3 regions of the Desulfuromonas soudanensis genome follow, and region 2 is predicted to be linked to each of the others. Evidence: predicted binding sites of a transcription regulator. Region 2 holds the regulator's gene; each other region holds the start of a gene.
What was found. Region 2 encodes HrcA, which represses chaperone genes, less so after heat shock. Its sites were predicted from a motif close to TGTTAGCACTCNNNNNNNNNGAGTGCTAACA; they were not measured.
Positions count from the first base shown of each region.

Region 1: rpoH (RNA polymerase sigma factor RpoH) is a predicted target of HrcA. The motif match lies at 776-806, and genes of this name have one in related genera.
Region 3: groES (co-chaperone GroES) is a predicted target of HrcA. The motif match lies at 1,198-1,228, and genes of this name have one in related genera.

Region 1 is NZ_CP010802.1:2,544,219-2,546,479, forward strand. Features, by position in the region: gene DSOUD_RS11415 (DUF190 domain-containing protein) at 1-68, opposite strand, end outside; gene crcB (fluoride efflux transporter CrcB) at 250-621, opposite strand; gene rpoH (RNA polymerase sigma factor RpoH) at 1,039-1,884, shown strand; gene DSOUD_RS11430 (AAA family ATPase) at 1,962-2,261, shown strand, end outside.
Region 2 is NZ_CP010802.1:193,751-196,011, forward strand. Features, by position in the region: gene hemW (radical SAM family heme chaperone HemW) at 1-569, shown strand, start outside; gene hrcA (heat-inducible transcriptional repressor HrcA) at 722-1,762, shown strand; gene grpE (nucleotide exchange factor GrpE) at 1,771-2,261, shown strand, end outside.
Region 3 is NZ_CP010802.1:3,728,460-3,730,720, forward strand. Features, by position in the region: gene groL (chaperonin GroEL) at 1-730, opposite strand, end outside; gene groES (co-chaperone GroES) at 772-1,062, opposite strand; gene DSOUD_RS16560 (hypothetical protein) at 1,312-1,842, opposite strand; gene DSOUD_RS16565 (pyridoxal-phosphate-dependent aminotransferase family protein) at 2,145-2,261, shown strand, end outside.

The sequences.
Region 1 (2,261 bases), 1.6 Mb from region 2:
TTCTCCCAGCGGTCCCCCTCGCCGATGAAGATCCGCATCAGCACCTGTTCCCCTTCGAGTCTGGTCATCTCATCCTCCTGCAAAACAAGATCTTTGCCTCACGCGACGCCGCAACGACGCCACGTTTTTGGATCAAGGTCAGGAACCGGATTTTCGTTGCGTCGTTGCGGCGTCGCGTGAAACAGGTTTGCGCCCTTCATTATTCCGAGACCTGGCAAAAATAGGTCGTCCTCGACTCTTGCTGCGGGATCACAGCTGCCGCGCCAGAAAGATTCCGAGGCCGGCGAAGACCAGGCAGACCAGAACGTTGAGAAGGACGTTGGCCCCGGCCTGCAGGAAGCTGCCGTCCTCCATGAGGCGGATCGTCTCGTAGGAGAAGGTGGAAAACGTCGTAAATCCCCCCATGAAACCGACGGTGATCCCCATGCGCACCTCGGGGGAGAGGAAGGTGCTGCGCAGGCTCCCCTCCATGATCAGACCGAGGAGAAAGGAGCCGATGACATTCACCGCCAACGTCCCGTAGGGGAGGCCGCGGCCGAAGAGGGTGTAGCTCCACCCGGAAACGAAATAGCGTCCCAGGCAGCCAAGAGCGCCGAAAAGTCCGATATAGACGAGTTGCATTTTTTTTGTCCGCAAAGTTTCTATGGAAAAGGGCGACGGCGACCATTATGGAGGGGGCCTTCAAGGCTGTCAACCGGCGAGTCGCCGAGTGCGCCTTTGCACAGGCGTCTCTGCCCATATTCCTGTTGCCGAAGGAGATGTGATTTGTTATATCTATTGGCACTCCACCAGAGAGAGTGCCAATGCGCCGATTTTCAAGATCAATCTTCTCCATTTTGTCAAAACTTTTGAACCGTCGGGTCTGGTTCCTCAAAACCTTCAAACTATCCGCAGATGTCGCAGATTTACACAGATGATAAACCCGGGAATTCAATCTTTGCCCGGGGTCCCTTGATCCCGGTTTCATCTGCGCCCATCTGCGACATCTGCGGATAAAAGCCTTGGTCCCTGATATGGGATCAACCATCCCGGGAGGGAATGACAATGACCACCCTGCAGCTCCCCGCCGCCACTGATTCCTTCGAACATTACATGTCCAGCATCCGGCAATTCGCCCTCCTCGACCGCGAAGAGGAACATGCCCTTGCCGTCCGCTACCACGACGAAGGGGACCTGGAGGCCGCCCACAAGCTGATCTGCGCCAACCTGCGCTTCGTGGTGAAGATCGCCAACGAATACCGCTCCTACGGGCTCCGACTGGCCGACCTCGTCCAGGAGGGGAACATCGGCCTGATGATGGCGGTGAAAAAGTTCGACCCGCAGCGCGGTCTGCGCCTGATCACCTACGCCGTATGGTGGATCCGCGCCACCATCCAGAGCTACATCCTCAGAAGCTGGTCGCTGGTGAAGATCGGTACCACCCAGGCGCAGAAGAAACTCTTCTACAAGCTCGGCCAGACCCGGGCGGCGCTGCAGCGTCTTGCCGGAGGCGACGGGGCCGCGGAGATCGCCGCCGAGCTCTCGGTGCGCAGCGAAGAGGTCGAGGAGATGACGGTGCGCATGGCCGCCCGCGACGCTTCCCTCGACCTGGAATTGACCGAGGGGGAGGGGTACTCCCTCCTCGACACCCTCGCCGACGACCGCCCCAGCCAGGAAGAGGTCCTGATGAAGAGCCAGGAGGAGAGCCTCCTCACCTCCCGGGTCGAAGACGCCCTCTGCGCTCTCAACGACCGGGAGCGGCGCATCGTCCACGACCGCATCCTCTGCGACGCCCCCCGCACCCTGCAGGAGCTCGCCGACGACTACGGCATCAGCCGCGAACGGATCCGCCAGCTGGAGAAAAACGCCCTGGCCAAACTCAGGGGGGTGCTGGCCGCGACCTGACGGCTTTCTCCTTGAACTGCACCGGGCGGATGTCTATACTCGAAAAATCCCACGCCCCGCCACCCGAGGAGTGCGCCGTGACCGAAGTTGCCGCCCGCGATGACCTGAGCCGACTCGAGGCCGAGATCCGCCTCAAGAGCGCCTTCGTCGCCCCGCTCCTGGCCGAGATCGCCAGGGTGGTGGTCGGCCAGCGGGACCTCGTCGAGGCGCTCCTCATCGGCCTCCTCTGCCGGGGACATGTCCTCATCGAGGGGGTGCCGGGGCTGGCCAAGACCCTCACCGTCAATACCCTGGCCACCGCCCTCGACCTCTCCTTCCGCCGCATCCAGTTCACCCCCGATCTCCTCCCCGCCGACCTGGTCGGCACGCCGATCTAC
Region 2 (2,261 bases):
ACGGCCTGACTGTGGAGGAGGGGACCCCTTTTCAGGGGGTGCAGCAGCGGGGGGACCTGCGCCTTCCCGACGAGGAGGTCTATGCCGAAAATTTTCTCGGTGCCGATCGCATCCTGACCGAGAAGGGGTACCGTCACTACGAGATCTCCAATTACGCAAGGCCGGGGATGGAGTGCCGCCACAATCTCGTCTACTGGCGCCGCCGCCCCTGCCTGGCCATCGGCGCCGGGGCCCATTCCTTTTTCGACCGGGGTTGGGGAGAGCGCTGGGCCGTTCCCCAGGATCTCGCTCGGTATGGGGCGGACCTCGCCGCCGGAAGGGACCCGGCGAAGCTGGTGGAGCGCTTCGATCGGAGGGGGGCGATGGCCGAAACCCTCTACCTGGGACTGCGCACCGCCGAAGGGGTGGACGACGAGGCGTTTGCCCGTCGCTTCGGCTGCGGAGTGGCGGCGGCCTTTGCCGAGGGGGTCTCCCGCGCCGGCGGTCGGCTGCGCCGGGAGGGGAAACGCTGGGTTCTGGACCGGGAGTCCTGGCTCCTTTACGATACCCTGATTGCCCCTTTCCTCTAGAGAAAACGGGAAAAAGGCCGCCTTGTTTGCCCTTGACAAAGGGGAGGGGCGTTGTTATGTTGTTCCCGTTAGCACTCCTCCTCTTTGAGTGCTAATCAGCTGCAAGGGGCCGGATTTTCCGGCTATTGGTTTTTTTTAGGTGGAACGATCCCATGAGCGAAGAGCTCAACGAGCGCAGCCGGAAGATCCTCGAAGCGATCATCGAGGACTATATCGACTCGGCCGAACCGGTCGGATCGCGGGCCGTGAGCAGGCGGCACAGCATGGCGCTGTCCCCGGCCACGGTGCGCAACGTCATGGCCGATCTCGAGGAGATGGGGTACATTGCCTCTCCGCACACTTCGGCGGGGCGGGTCCCGACGGAAAAGGGGTACCGCTTCTACGTCGACTCCCTGCTGCAGGTGCGTCAGCTCAGCTCCCAGGAGCGCCAGCGCCTCGACGACCGCTACCGCTTCGGCGGCTTGCGCTCGGAGGACCTGCTGCGCGAGGCGGGGAAGGTTCTCTCGGCCATCTCCACCTACACCGGGATCGTCATGGCCCCCCGGTTCACCACGACGGTCTTCCGCCAGATCGAATTCATCCGTCTCTCCAGCGGCCGCGTCCTGGTGATTTTCGTCACCCAGTCGGGACTGGTGCAGAACAAGGTCATCGAGGTCGGTGAAGACCTCTCCCAGTACGAACTGGAGCAGATGACCGGCTACCTCAACCGGACCCTGACCGGACTGACCATTCAGGAGGTCAAGGCGCGCATCCTCTCGGAAATGGCCCGGGAAAAGGCCCTCTACGACAAGATGATGCGCCGCGCCCTGCAGATCTCCCGGGAGGTTCTGTCCACCGAGATGGCAAGTCAGGTCTACATCGAGGGGGCCGCCAACATCCTCGAGCAGCCCGAGTTCGCCGATCTCGAGAAGATGAAGCGCCTCTTCCGCGCCTTCGAGCAGAAGAGTTCCCTGGTGGAACTCCTCGATGCCAGCCAGCGGGCCGAAGGGGTTCAGATTTTCATCGGCTCGGAAAGCGAGCACAGCGACATCCGCGGATGCAGCCTGATCACCGCGACCTATTCCGGCAGCCAGGGGACCATCGGCTCCCTGGGGGTGATCGGTCCGAGCAGAATGCCCTATTCAATGGTCATCCCCATCGTCGATTACACCGCCAGGCTGGTCAGCCAGATCCTGGACGGAGATTCAAAATAGGAGATACCGTGGCAAAAAAGAACAAACACGAGCAAGAAGAGCCTTCGCTGCAAGGCGAGGAGCTTCCCGCTGAAACCGCCGAGGTGGAGGTCCTGCCGGCCGAGCCGACTCCGGACGAAACCCTGGCCGCCCTTCGCCAGGAGGCCGACCAGAACCGCGACCTTTACCTGCGGGCACGCGCCGACCTGGAGAATTATCGCAAGCGCGCCCAGCGCGACAAGGAGGATCTGGCCAGGTTCGCCAACGAAAATATCCTGCGGGAGATCCTGCCGGTCCTCGACAACCTCGAGAGGGCCGTGGAGCATGCCGGCAAGGACGACAACGCCCGGGGGAGTCTTCTCGAAGGGGTGCAGATGACCGTCGACATGTTCGGCCGTCTCATCGAACGCTTCGGCGTCGTCCCCATCACCACCGTCGGCGAGACCTTCGATCCGTCCCGCCACGAGGCCGTGGGACAGATCGAGAGCGCCGAGCACCCCCCCAATACGGTCGTTCAGGA
Region 3 (2,261 bases), 420 kb from region 2:
CCTGCTTGGCGACCGGCTCGAGAATGGGGAGAAGATCGCGCATGTTGCTGATCTTCTTGTCGTGGATGAGGATCAGGGCGTCTTCCATCACCGCTTCCATGCGCTCGGCGTCGGTGACGAAGTAGGGGGAGAGGTAACCGCGGTCGAACTGCATCCCCTCGACGGTCTCGAGAGTGGTGTCCATCGACTTGGCTTCCTCGACGGTGATGACCCCTTCCTTGCCGACCTTTTCCATGGCCATAGCGAGGATGTCGCCGATGGTCTTGTCGCTGTTGGCGGAAATGGTCCCGACCTGGGCGACTTCCTTGTGGTCCTTGATCGGCTTGGAGAGTTCCTTGAGGGCGGCGACGGAGGCTTCAACGGCCTTGTCGATGCCGCGCTTGATCTCCATGGGGTTGTGGCCGGCGGAAACCAGCTTGACCCCTTCGCGATAGATCGCCTGGGCGAGAACGGTGGCGGTGGTGGTGCCGTCGCCGGCGATGTCCGAGGTCTTGGAGGCGACTTCCTTGACGAGTTGGGCCCCCATGTTCTCGAACTTGTTCTCCAGTTCGATTTCCTTGGCGACGGTGACGCCGTCCTTGGTGATCAGGGGTGCGCCGAAGGACTTCTCGATGACGACGTTGCGCCCCTTGGGGCCGAGGGTCACCTTGACGGCGTTGGCGAGCTGATTGACGCCGCTGAGAATGAGGGCGCGGGCGTCCTGTCCGAATTTAATTTCCTTGACTGCCATCTTTATCGATCTCCTTCAAAAATAGGTGTGAGCCGGTTGCCTTACTTCTCTACGACGCCGAGGACGTCATCCTCGCGCATCATCAGATACTCTTTGCCTTCGACCTTGATCTCGGTCCCGGAATACTTGCCGAAAAGGATCTTGTCGCCGACCTTGACGTCGAGGGGGAGAACCTTTCCGTCCTCGGTCACCTTCCCCTTGCCGACGGCGGCGACGAGTCCCTGCTGGGGCTTTTCCTTGGCCGAGTCGGGGATGTAGAGGCCACCGGAGGTCATGGTCTCCTCTTCGAGTCTCTCGACGATGATACGGTCGTGCAGCGGTCTGATGTTCATGGTGCGTCTCCTTTCGATAAAACCTAATGGATTACGGGAGCGTGTCCCTGGGGAAGACTTGCCGGGTCAATGTAAAAAGGCCCCCGGTTACTCGCCGACAGCGGCGAGCCGGGACCTCTCTGCAGGCACCGTCCTCGTTAGCACTCGCCGGACGGGAGTGCTAACAACAGGGGTAAATATAATCAGCCTGTCCTGAATGTCAAGGTCTTTCTGGAGAATTCGTCGACCGAGTGGGGAAAACAGCGGGATTCAGCGCCCGGAGAGGGCGTCGAGGAGGCGGGTCGCCAGGGTGCGGGCGACGTCTTCGGCGAGGTTTTTGCGTTCGGTTTCCACCGTCGAGTAGTCGTGCTCGAAAAAGGTTTCCCGGGGATAATCAAGGGTCAGGGTCGGCCGGTCGCTCCCCGGCTGATGGACCTGCAGGCGGCTCCTGAGACGGATGGCCGTGGAGCAGCATCCGCTCTCCTCGACATAGGCGAAAACCTCCCCCGTGACATAGTTGTGCTCGGCCAGCCACTGGGGGTCGACACGGGAGGTCCCCTCCTTGAGAATGACGAATTCGAATTCGCCCCCCCTGCTCCCGGCAATGAGGGTATCGACGAAGAGATCGAAAACCCCCTCCTCAATGGCGACCGGGACCATGATGGTGGTGAAGGGGACGATATAGATCGTCTCCTGCGGCGGCGGCGGCGTGAAGCCGGCTTCCATGCGCACCGAGGGGACGGCGGCGCACCCTGCCAGCAGCAGAAGGAACAGAAGGGAGTTGATGTGCTTTGCACCCATGGGCGTTTCTCCATCTCGGCGGCGGCAGGCCTGTGTCGTGGATGTTCGGTTGTTCCCTCGCCCTTGCGGCATCGACCGGAAGAGCAAGCATCCTAACCTTGCCCCCGGGAGGTTGTCAACGAGGGAATTCCTTGACATCGGCCCGGCGTGCGTGCTAAATCGCTGGCTGGTTCCGAGGCGGCATTTCGGGTGTTTTTGTGACCGAGCGCCGGGATTTAAACCACCGGGGACAGGGATCCGACAGACCGCTCCATCTACCTCGCGGTCGGGGCGTTTTTTATTTTCAAAGGAGCAACAGCGACATGGGGAAAAAACTCTACATTCCGGGACCGGTCGAGGTCAGCCCCGATGTGCTGCAGGCGATGAGCGTGCCGATGGTCGGCCACCGCATGAAGGAGTATGCCGTTCTTCACCGCGAA